Regions from separate parts of the Mesobacillus jeotgali genome, predicted to be linked through region 1. Evidence: riboswitches for the same ligand, from Rfam matches in the RefSeq annotation. Region 1 holds a riboswitch; the other holds the start of a gene.

Region 1 (6,133 bases):
GTTTTGTTCATTTATTTCTCACTTTCTTGCCAGCTTAAATCCTTGTTGTACGCGTATAATTAGCCTGTAATCCTCTTCAAGGAGTTGGCGAAAATGCGAGATAAAACATTGGATTTCATTATAGGCTTCACCCTGTTTTGTATTGAATGGACATTCCTGCTTTTACTAAGCGGTAAGGAAAAAGCTTAAGACCAATATAGGCTTATACTCATAAACTCTTGCCCAGCAAGAGTTTTTACTCTCTTGCCATACCACAAATTTACATAAATTCTAAAAATAAACTAACATTATTTCTTATTTTTCGAAACGTTTGCTCCAAAGCCCACCGCCAGGACACTGAAAATACTTCCAACCAAGATTATAAAAGCAGTCAGTTTTAATTCCTCCTTTTTAACTCACCAATGCTTTGGCCTTTCTAGCGACGAAGGTAGCTTGGTTTCTGCATTTCCTTTTGCTGAGTTAATTTGAGCCTGAGTCAGGAAAAAGCTCCCTTCAAGATTTGCCCCGCTTAAGTCAGCGTCCCTCAAATCTGCACCGATAAAGTCACACACCCTCATGTCAGCTCCCTTAAGATCTGCAGCAATTAACAGTGCGCCGCGTAAATCGGCTCCTTTAAGATTTGCTCCTTTCAATTTCGCGCCAAATAGGTTCTTCCCTCTCTGCTGCTTTCTATTTTTCACTCTCGAACGTACCAAGTCACTTGTTTTTAAGAGCAGCTCGTTGACATCTGCTCGATGTGCAGGAATATCCAAACTAAGAATCTCGTCTGCTTCAAGATTAGTAAGCTGTTCTGTTTTTTCATAAATTGCTAGAAGATGTTCATATAATGGTTTAGCCGCCTCTAATTCCATAGCTTCATCCAAGTAACACAGCATTTCATGGAGCTGCTGCATGATCGGGAAAACATCAAACATCTCCTTCTGCGTTCCTGGCTGAGCTCGCCAGTCCAGCCCCCTATAGGTTACCTGCGAAACCTTTTGTCCGGCACCGAAGCATTCGTAGACAGTACATCCTTTGAAGCCTTCATCCCTCAATTTGTTATGAATCCCGCAGCGGAAATCTTTCAGCAAATTCGTACAAGGCACCCCGCCAGCTTTATCAAAAGCAAAGTCTGCTGATTTTGCATATGGCAAAGCCACGCAGCATAAACCAAAACAACTTTCACAATCGGCACTCAGTTTATTTTTATACACGACTATTCATTTCTCTTAATCTCCCGTAGTATAATTCCATCTTTTGTTAATTATAGATTATCACATTTTACCTCAGAAAAAAAAAGCAGGGGGATTCCCTGCTTATCTTGTCACTGCCCCATACTCCGCAGCCAGCTCTTCTCCTAAAAACTTTGCCAGCTCAAGCATGCCAAATTTCCCTGCCTTTGCTTCTGCATCTGAATTATAATTCGTATTTGTATTGATATCGTAAGTGTATATTTCACCTGCCTCGTTTCTGATGAATTCAATTCCGGCAACATGGATATTATTTTCTTCTAGTACTCTCTGATATTTTTCAATAATGGGATCATTAAAGCCTTCAATCACCTGGAATTTCGGCTTTTCTTCAACCTCTTCACCTACCGGGCAAAACAGGTCTCCAATCTGGCAGGCATCAGCCGGGCACAATTCAAAGCCTTCCGAAGTATCGACTTTCACCGCATAAACAAATTGGCCGCCGACAAACTCGCATCTGGTAATATAGCTCTCCGGGGAATGGATATATTCCTGAATCAGCGTGACACCGTCAACCGGCTCTTCGAAAGAAGCTCCCTCTACATAGGACTTCAATGCTTCAATCGATTGAAAAAGCTGTACCCCAAGTCCCTTTCCTGCCCGATTGTGCTTTGTTATAAATGATTTCCCTTCAAATTCCTTCGCTGCTTCTAATAGCTGTTTACTACCGACAGTCGCAATCGTTCTCGGAGTCCTTACTCCATGCTTGGCCAGCTCAAGATATTGCTTGACCTTGCTTACCTCTAGTTCCAGCGCACGGGATCCGTTGTATACCTTCCTGCCGTGGTTCTCCAGCCATGATAGAACCTGTGCTGTATATTCAGGGGCAAAGCGATGGCCTCTTGTGTGAGAGGAAGCGCTCATCCTGCTATAAAAAATACCTTCTGGCGGTTCCTTCGATAAATCCAGCAGGCCTTCGTCCAAATGCCATTCCTCAAAAGGTATGCCCAGCTCCTCCAGCCGCTTTGTTAAATGGATGGTCCATTCGCTATTTTCATGAATGATGTATACTTTACTCAATTTCTTCCTCTCCTTAGTTTAAGATAGATTATACAATCGCTTGCTTTCTTTTTGCCTCAACGAGCGGCATTACCAGCTTTGCGAAACGTTCCATTTCCTCGAGCTGCGGCGAGAATTGCAGTAATAGTAATCCTAAACCGGCTTCTTCGTACTGTAAAATCCGCTCGGCGATTTGTTCTGGTGTCCCTACTAAATTTGGCCGCAGTCCACGGTTTGATACCGAGTAATCCTGAAGCTGGATTTGCTGTTCAAGCTGGGATTTGCTTGTGAAATCCTTAAAACCCGCATAGGCACTTGATTCTTTAACTGTCGTGATGCGTTCCAATTCTGCAAATGCCTCTTCTTCAGTTTCGCGGCAAATGACATAGGCAGCCATTCCGAACTCCGACAGTTCTGGATTTAACGTAGCCGCTCTGCGATTTTTCATATCGGTTATTTTCTGTTCAATTTCCTCTACTGTTCCGCCATGCATGACATAGGCATCACATTTTTCAACAATGGTCTGTTTCCCCTTTGGACTTTCCCCGCCGGCATACAGAATCGGATTTGGACGCTGTACTGGTTTCGGAAACAGCTTCGTATTCTTGAGCTGATAAAACTTCCCTTCATAAGAGAAGCTATCTTCACTCCAAAGTCCCTTGAGTACATCAATGAACTCCGTAGTCCGCTCATATCTTTCATCATGTTCGGTAAAAATCCCGCCGTACTGACGCGCTTCTTCCTCCCACCACGCAGATACAACATTAAGGGTAAATCGCCCGTTGCTGATTTGGTCTATGTTTGCCGCCATCTTTGCTGTGACTGCAGGATTGTGGAAACCTGGCCTAACAGCAGACATGATCTCGATTTTTTCAGTAACAGAAGCCAAAGTGGCAGCTGTTGTCCAGGCTTCTAGGGAGTCATGCTCGGGGCCTTTGATATCATTAAGATACAATTCTGCGATTAAAGTAGTTGAGTAGCCCCACTCTTCTGCTGACTGAATCACCTGCTTTGCATAATCAAAGGTAGGCGGCATGTTTTCATCCTCAACATTCCTTAACCATCCGCCAAATATCGGCAGCCAAAATCCATACTTCATCACAATCTCTCCTCTGCTCATTTAAACTCAACTTAACCAACCCGATAAGTTGGTTTTATTAGAAAAACACTAGAGACTTATAAATAAGCCTCCTAAACACAAAAAGCTCCCTTCTTGAAGAAGAGAGCCATATAATACTCTCTTCTCATCTTTCAGACAAAATTGTCCGCAGGAATTGGCACAGTATTCTTTCAGAACCTGTTGCCGAGGTTTCGCAGGGCCTTTCCCTCCACCTCTCTTGATAAGAAGACATCATGTATTAAATTTTAGTTTAATAAAGTGATAATATTCTAAATTCAAACAAAAGTCAATTCGTTTATCGAAATATTTTTATATTTCAACCGGAAACCCTGAGAGAAATTTATTTACCCGCTGTGATGCCTCTATTAGTCTTTCTGGAGGCTGAACCATAGCGATTCTGACGTACCCTTCGCCTTGTTTGCCAAAAGCATCACCAGGAACGACGGCAATCCCTTCTTCATCAATTAGCTTGAAGGCAAAATCGCGGGATTTCCAGCCTGCAGGAATTTTAGCCCACACAAACATCGTTGCCGGAGAATTAGCCACTTCCCATCCGCTGTCCCGAAATCCAGATACCAAAGCATCCCGCCGCGCTTCATACTGCTTTAACTGATCTTTCAGGAAAGAATAATCAGAAGTAAGTGCTGCAATCGCTGCTTTTTGGATTGGGTAAAAGATGCCGTAATCGATATGTGATTTAAAGGAAGCAAGAATATTGATAACCTGTGAGTTTCCAGCAACGTAGCCTATGCGGCAGCCTGCCATATTGAAAGTTTTAGAGAGTGAATTGAACTCTACACCAACTTCCTTTGCACCAGGTACGGATAAGAAACTGATTTGCGGGTTCTTATCATAAACCAATTCAGAATAGGCGAAATCATGTACGACCAGGATATTATGTACTTTGGCAAATTCGATTACCTGTTCAAAAAAACTGGTGTCAGCAAGTGCAGTGACAGGATTACCCGGATAGCTTAAGATCATCATCTTTGTTTTTTGTAAAATTTCCAGAGGAATCTCATTAAGTTGAGGCAGGAATTTATTTTCCTCCAGCAAAGGCATAGGATAAATCGTTCCGCCTGCGATGGTAACGCTCGCTTCATAGATTGGATACCCTGGATCAGGAACAAGTACATAATCACCAGGATCAATAATTGCAGTTGCAAGATGTGCAAGCCCATCCTGCGAGCCCATCAGCTGCAGGACTTCGCTTTCTGCTTCCAGTTCAACCGAATAACGCTGATGGTAAAAATATTTTACCGCCTCGTTAAATTCACTAATTCCCTTAAGTGTATATCCATACTTCCCCGGATCCACCGAATGCTTAGCAAGTTCCTCCATGACAAAAGCAGGCGGTCCAAAATCCGGACTCCCAATACTCAGGTCAATCACATCTTTTCCATTCATCAAGGCCGCCTGCTTACGGTCAACCACTTCCTGAAAAATACTGGATGTCATTTTTCTAATCTTTTCTGATCCGTAGATTTTCATGGACATTCCCCTTTACTGTTCATTCATTCATGATGTTTTCGTTGAGGTTGATTCATCTGAATTTTTAAAATATAAATTCGATTATAGCAGTTTCGTTTGATCAGTTCTAGAAAAAAATAAAAATGAGCACGTATGCCCACTTACCAGTATTTGATTATGCTTTCTTTTGCGGATAATACCAGTTAGCGAAGATTTTATACCAGTTTAATCATTTTTAATACCAGTTGAAAGCCTTTTAATATCAGTTAACAACGATTTAATACCAGTTGGGAATTTTGGGTATCCGGATATGTTAGAACCGCAATAAACAGGCAAACAAAAAGAGCTGCCCAGGGCAGCTCTCTACTAAGTTCGTGTGATTATTTTGTCGATGATTCCATATCCAAGCGCCTCCTCGGCACTCATGAAATAATCCCGGTCAGTATCCTTTGCGATTTTTTCCACTGGCTGCCCTGTTCTCTCGGATATAATCTGATTCACATGATCTCGCAGCTTCAGAATTCGTTTGGCTGAAATTTCGATCTCCGTTGCCTGGCCCCTTGCACCGCCCAGCGGCTGATGAATCATGATTTCGCTGTTAGGCAATGCAAATCGTTTTCCTTTTGTTCCCGCAAGCAGCAGCATGGCTCCAAACGATGCGGCCATTCCGATACAGATTGTGCTGATATCCGGCTTGATGTATTCCATCGTATCAAAAATAGCGAATCCCGCTGTGGTTGAACCTCCAGGACTATTAATATAGATGGAGATATCCTTTTCAGGATTATCTGCTTCAAGAAACAGAAGCTGAGCAATAACGCTGTTTGCCACCTGGTCATTGATTTCATCTCCAAGCATGATGATCCTGTCTTTTAACAGCCTTGAATAAATATCGTATGAACGCTCCCCGCGGTTGGATTGTTCTATGACATAAGGAATTGTACTCACTTTGTTCCTCCCTTTCCTGCTTACGCAGCCATTTTGAAAGTAGAGAGAGGTGAACGGGAGTGCAGAGACATTTCCGGTGAACACGGAGCAAGCGCTGGGATTTGCTGGATATTTTCAAGCAAAACAGTCGGATCTTCAGACTGAAGAGATTCGCATAGCAGGTCTGACAGCAGCTTTGCTTCCTCGTCGTCCAGTTCCTGATCCACTTCACACAGGCAAGTATTATCACGTTCAACCCTCTTTCTTGCCCGGTGGAGTGCAGCTTTAACAGCCATGTCTGTTGTCCCCATCAGCTCAGCAATTTCCCGTGATTGAAAACGAAATGCTTCCTTCAGGATAAAAATCACTGCCTGCTTCGGCGTCAATT
Region 2 (6,133 bases), 2.0 Mb from region 1:
TTGGAGAGATGGAGATGGCTAATGAGCAAAAGAGTTACAGGATTGAAACGCTGGGGGTACACGGCGGCCAGTCACCAGACCCGGTGACCGGAGCAAGGGCTGTACCGATTTATTCGAGCAATGCATTCCAATTTGAAAATACAGAACATGCAGCAGATTTATTTGCACTTAAAGAACCGGGTTATATTTACTCAAGGATACATAATCCGACTGTTACTGCCCTGGAAGAAAAAGTGGCTTTGCTTGAAGGCGGTGTAGGTGCGCTCGCTTTATCGAGCGGGATGTCTGCCATCACGATGGCCATCCTGAACATTGCGCATGCGGGCGATGAAATTGTTGCTGCCGCTAATCTATATGGTGGCACCTACAATCTATTTGCTGTCACCCTGCCGAAGTATGGAATAAAAGTCCACCTGGTTGATTCCGCTGATCCTGAAAATTTCCGAAGGGCAATAACTCCGAAAACCAAAGCAGTCTATGCAGAAACGATCGGCAATCCGAGTCTCAGGATCCTGGATATTGAAGCTGTTGCCGAAGTTGCCCACGAAGCAGGTGTGCCGCTGATCATCGATAACACTTTTGCGACACCATATCTTTGCCGGCCAATTGACCATGGAGCTGATATCGTCATCCACTCGGCAACCAAGTGGCTGTTAGGGAACGGGACAGTCATGGGCGGGATTATTGTGGATGGAGGAAAGTTCGATTGGAGTTCAGCTAAATTCCCAGGCTTTAATGAGCCGGACTCCAGCTATCATAACATTGTCTATAGTGAAGCAATCGGAGCTGCCGCATATATCGTTAAGGCAAGAGTCCAGCTTTTGCGTGACCTGGGACCGGCAATCAGTCCGCAGAGCGCCTTCCAATTTAACCTTGGCATCGAAACTTTACATGTACGCATGAAGGAGCATATCGCCAATACACGAAAAATTGTAGATTACCTAGAGTCTCATCCTGCTGTTACCTGGGTAAGCTATCCTGGCCATGAGTCTCATCCTGATAAAAACCTCGCAGACCGCTACCTTCCAAAGGGAGCCGGGTCAGTAGTTATTTTTGGGATTGAAGGCGGCAGGGAAGCCGGAGCAAAGCTGATCAACTCACTAGAATTATGGTCCCATGTCGCAAATGTCGGCGATGCTAAAAGCCTGATCATCCATCCTGCAAGCACAACCCATCAGCAGCTGGATTCAGAAGGCCTTAAAGCAGCTGGGGTTCCTGAGGATTTAATCCGCCTTTCCGTCGGGATTGAAAATGTGGAAGATATCATTGAAGACCTGGAGCAGGCGATCGAAAAAGCGACCGGAGTACCTGGAGTCCCTGCTGGAATTTAAAATCCATAACCTTCCAGAAAATATTTGAAAATAATTTTATTGACACCCTTTTTTAATCCGTGCTACAATCACACTCGTAACTTAAAACCGATTAGATAATTTAATAGCGTGCTCTTATCAAGAGAGGTGGAGGGAAGTGCCCTATGAAGCCCGGCAACCGTCAGTAAGCATTGCTTGCTGAAATGGTGCCAATTCACACAAAGCAGATCGCTTTGGCAGATGAGAGAAAGGAATCCACTATTATTATGCCTTTCTGCTCACTTGCAGGAAGGCTTTTATTTTGTTCTTTTCGAATAAATGCTTAAAAAGTTATAGCTAAAAAGCTTGTCCGAAAAGATTTTATCACAAGAGTACAATTTTCCCGTTTAGGATAAGAGCCCATTGCCCGATTTTGCTGAGTTTGAATTTTTTTGGTTAGGGAATGGGAAACTAGATTGATAACCTTCTTATTTTCAGGGAAATTAAACGGTTTTAATAAGTATGGAATACTCGGTTGCAAAGAGGGGGAGTCAATTGATTACGATAAAGAATGCCAGAAAGATTTATCCTTCCAACAAGGGGGATGTTAAGGCAGTCGATGATGTCAACCTTGAAGTCAAGGAAGGCGAAATCTATGGAGTTATCGGTTATAGTGGTGCCGGCAAAAGTACTTTGATTCGCATGCTGAATGGGCTGGAAATCCCAACATCAGGTTCTGTAGTGGTAGCCGGAAGGGAAGTTTCCAGGATTAAGGGAGCAGATCTGCGCAAGGCTCGCCAGGAAATCAGCATGATTTTCCAGCATTTCAATCTGCTATGGTCAAGGACTGTAGCGGAGAATATCGAGTTTCCGCTTGAAATTGCCGGAGTGGCAAAAGCAGAGAGAGAGAAACGGGTAAAAGAATTGATCACATTAGTAGGTCTTGAAGGCCGGGGAGATGCTTATCCGTCCCAGTTGAGCGGCGGCCAGAAACAGAGGGTCGGAATTGCTAGGGCGCTTGCCAATAACCCGAAAGTACTCCTTGGGGATGAAGCAACTTCAGCACTTGATCCGCAGACGACTGACCAAATTCTCGATCTCCTAGTTGATATCAATAAAAGGCTTGGCCTGACAATCGTCCTGATCACCCACGAAATGCATGTTATCAGGAAAATTTGCCATCGAGTCGCTGTAATGGAAGGCGGAAAGATTGTTGAAACAGGACCTGTACTGGAAGTCTTTAAAAATCCTCAGCAGCCGATTACGAAAAGATTCGTCCAGCAGGTGACAGAACCTGAAGAAACAAAAGAAACTGTTGACCATTTACTGGAGCGCTATCCACATGGCCGCGTTGTACAGCTCACATTCGTAGGTGAAGGGACAGAACAGCCGTTGATCACCAACTTGATCCGTGAGTTTTCAATAACGGTCAATATTGTTCAGGGTAAAATTTCACAGACACAAGATGGTTCGTATGGAACTTTGTTCATCCATCTTGATGGTGAAGAGGGCGAAGTAGCCCGGGCAATCGAGTATATCGGCCAGCATGAAGTCGGCGTGGAGGTGATTTCGAATGGCTGAGACATTGTTTCCAAATGTCAACTGGGACCGAATGTGGGAAGCGACAGTTGAGACACTGTACATGAGTGCCATTTCTGTAGTGGCTACCTTTATCCTTGGAGCACTCCTCGGACTGCTGCTTTTTTTGACATCCCCGGGAAATATTTGGGAAAATAAACCTGTCAATTTAGTATTGAGCGCAGTTGTTAATATTTTTAGGTCGATCCCATTCATTATCTTGATCGTACTTCTGATTCCTTTTACAAAAATTATCGTTGGCTCGATGATTGGGGAAAATGCTGCCCTACCTGCTCTGATTATCGGTTCGGCGCCATTTTACGCAAGGATGGTAGAAATCGGCTTGCGTGAGATTGATAAAGGTGTCATTGAAGCAGCCAAGTCCATGGGTGCCAAGACGACGACGATTATCTGGAAGGTGCTGCTTCCAGAATCGATGCCAGCTTTGGTTTCTGGTATTACGGTAACGGCGATTGCGCTAGTCAGTTACACAGCAATGGCCGGAGTCATTGGCGCAGGCGGTCTTGGGAACCTGGCATACCTTGAAGGTTTCCAGAGAAGCCGAAATGATGTCACCTTAATGGCCACAATTATTATCTTGATTATTGTGTTTATAATCCAGTTTGCAGGTGACTTCTTCACCAGGAAATTAGATAAGAGATAAAGGAGAGAATTGAATTGAAAAAATGGTTATTAGCATTATTAGCATTAGTTTTAACAGCAGGACTTGCAGCTTGCGGAACTTCCGAGGATAACACATCTGGAGAAGGCGGCAACGAAGAAAGCAAGAAAATCGTCGTAGGTGCTTCGAACGTGCCTCACGCAGAAATTTTGGAAGAAGCAAAAGCGTTACTTGAAGAAAAGGGTTATGAAATGGAAATCAAGACATTCAACGACTATGTTGTTCCAAACCAGGCACTTGATGGAGGAGAACTGGATGCAAACTACTTCCAGCATATACCTTACTTAGAGTCCCAAATGGCTGAGCACGGCTATAAGTTTGAAAACGCAGGCGGCATCCATATCGAGCCTATCGGTGTATATTCAAAGGAACATACTACACTGGATGACCTGCCAAAGGGAGCGCACATCATCATGAGCAGCTCGGTAGCAGACCATGGCCGTATTTTAACAATGCTTGAAAAAGAGGGACTGATCACCCTTAAAGAAGGCGTAGAAAAAGTAAAAGCAACAATTGATGATATTGCAGAAAATCCTAAAGAATTAGATTTTGATACAGAGTATGAAGCAGCTATGCTTCCGCAAATCTTCAACAATGGTGAAGGCGACGCAGTATTGATCAACTCTAACTATGCAATCGATGCAGGGTTGAACCCATTAAACGATTCAATTGCCATCGAGGAAAGCGATTCTCCTTATGTGAACGTAATTGCTGTCCGTGAAGGAGATGCCGACAAACCAGCAATCAAGGCGCTAGTTGAAGTGCTTCATTCAAAAGAGATCCAGGATTTCATCCTTGAAAAATATGAAGGTGCAGTCGTACCGGTAAAAGAATAACTCATTAGAAAAAGCAGGCGAGCAGCCTGCTTTTTCTTTTTGCCGCATAACCCGCCAGGAAAATTACCATACTAACCGAGAAAAAAGCAGATAGGAGTGGGAAAAATGGAGCATCATTATGAACCCCGGAATTCTACAGAAGCAGCTCTTCATGAATATAAACAAGGATTGGGCGTTTTTACGCAAAAAATGCCCGAGCTTGCAAGCCACTATAATGCGTTTACTGAAGTATGTTTCCAGGAAGGCACTTTGACGCAAAAAGAAAAACAGTTGATTGCCCTGGGGATCTCTTTATATTCGCAGGATGAATATTGCATAATATACCATGTAAAAGGCTGCCTGGATCAAGGAGCATCTGAGGAACAAATACTGGAAGCGGTTGGGGTCACAGCTGCATTCGGCGGCGGTGCGGCAATGAGCCAGGCCGTGACATTAGTCCAGGAAGCAATGTCCGAATTGAATACTTTGAAGCAGTAAAAGCTTTTTCATACAGCAGAATTGGCTGTTAAATAACAGGAAAGGCTTCATTTGGGAGGATATTGCCAGTATTTTAAGAATGGCAGAGGTGAAGTCGCGTTAGGCCCCCATATTCCATCACATCCAAAAATTAACGGTTTTAATCGCTTTGAAAGTGGTAAATAAAAGGTGTTACGATTGCAATAACAAAAAAACGCTTTTTAAAAAGCGAAAAACCGAAGGGATGATTCACTATTAGTCAGCTAAAACTGAACTACACAAGTGAAATGGAAAAAGCGATGCATGGAGCCCATGGAATTAGTTATGAGGTATACAGCATGAACCATGACGCAAGAATGGAAGTCGAAAGGAAACGCGAAAGAGACTATATCAAAAGCCAACGGATGGTCGCTGACCTGGACAGAAAAGTCCACTCGTAAGCGATAGAATATATAATAGAAGAAATGTCTTGGAACCAGTGTGATTTATGCACTGGTTTCTTTATTATGTTGTACTGAAATTACCTCGGGAAGATCAGTTTCCTACTCAAACCGTTATTGTGACAGGTTTGATGCCAAAGGAGGAAAAGTTGTCCGAAGTAGAGGTAAGTTCAGACAGGTTTGATGACAAAAGAGGAAAAGTTGTCCGAAGTAGAGGTAAGTTCAGACAGGTTTGGTGGCAAAAGAGGAAAAGTTGTCCGAAGTAGAGGTAAGTTCAGACAGGTTTGGTGCCAAAGGAGGAAAAGTTGTCCGAAGTCGGTCTAACTTCGCATATTTCCTAGGCTCCATAATTAATCCAGCAGGATCCCGCATTGCTTAGGCTATCTAGTACATTTTTTTATAATAGAAGGTGAAAAATAAAATGATGTACAAGCTATGAGCGGAATACCCGACTTTAATTGGCTTGTTCTGTTAAAATGTGATTATGTTTGGTCGTCGTATGTCGCCATTCAGCGAGCTGAATGGCGGGGTGGGGAAGTGGAAAGAAGACAAGGGAATCTAAGCTGCAGATATAAATGTAAATCAGAATTTCTGCTGATTTTGGCTCACTTCGTGAAGCTGACGCTTCACTGGCTTTTCAGCCTCAGCTGAAAAGCTGCCGAGCGGAAATGAAACGCTGCGAGCAAAAGAATTTGCTCGGTCGTTTCCTTCCCACTCGGCATGAGCCAAAAATCAAAGTGGTTGCTGCTTTCCGGTTTGACAAAATTCTACAGTGTTCGTTGTATTTCTTTCCACTTCTAAAGTGTTGCTAACACTTTCTATTTGTTATAAGATTGTAATGAGAATAAAATG

The links. Region 1 has a riboswitch for S-adenosylmethionine ahead of FOF60_RS10090 (LLM class flavin-dependent oxidoreductase). Riboswitches for the same ligand answer to the same signal wherever they lie in the genome.
Region 2: another riboswitch for S-adenosylmethionine. It lies ahead of FOF60_RS20825 (methionine ABC transporter ATP-binding protein); the one in region 1 lies ahead of FOF60_RS10090 (LLM class flavin-dependent oxidoreductase).

What each region holds. Positions count from the first base shown of each region.
Region 1 covers NZ_CP109811.1:2,013,268-2,019,400, reverse strand. The annotation lists gene FOF60_RS10100 (pentapeptide repeat-containing protein) at 396-1,199, opposite strand; gene FOF60_RS10095 (ATP-grasp domain-containing protein) at 1,296-2,249, opposite strand; gene FOF60_RS10090 (LLM class flavin-dependent oxidoreductase) at 2,278-3,327, opposite strand; SAM riboswitch class I at 3,470-3,575, opposite strand; gene FOF60_RS10085 (LL-diaminopimelate aminotransferase) at 3,658-4,839, opposite strand; gene clpP (ATP-dependent Clp endopeptidase proteolytic subunit ClpP) at 5,185-5,766, opposite strand; gene FOF60_RS10075 (sigma-70 family RNA polymerase sigma factor) at 5,787-6,133, opposite strand, start outside.
Region 2 covers NZ_CP109811.1:4,055,050-4,061,182, reverse strand. The annotation lists gene FOF60_RS20830 (O-acetylhomoserine aminocarboxypropyltransferase/cysteine synthase family protein) at 15-1,331, shown strand; SAM riboswitch class I at 1,443-1,557, shown strand; gene FOF60_RS20825 (methionine ABC transporter ATP-binding protein) at 1,812-2,870, shown strand; gene FOF60_RS20820 (methionine ABC transporter permease) at 2,863-3,531, shown strand; gene FOF60_RS20815 (MetQ/NlpA family ABC transporter substrate-binding protein) at 3,546-4,385, shown strand; gene FOF60_RS20810 (carboxymuconolactone decarboxylase family protein) at 4,491-4,862, shown strand.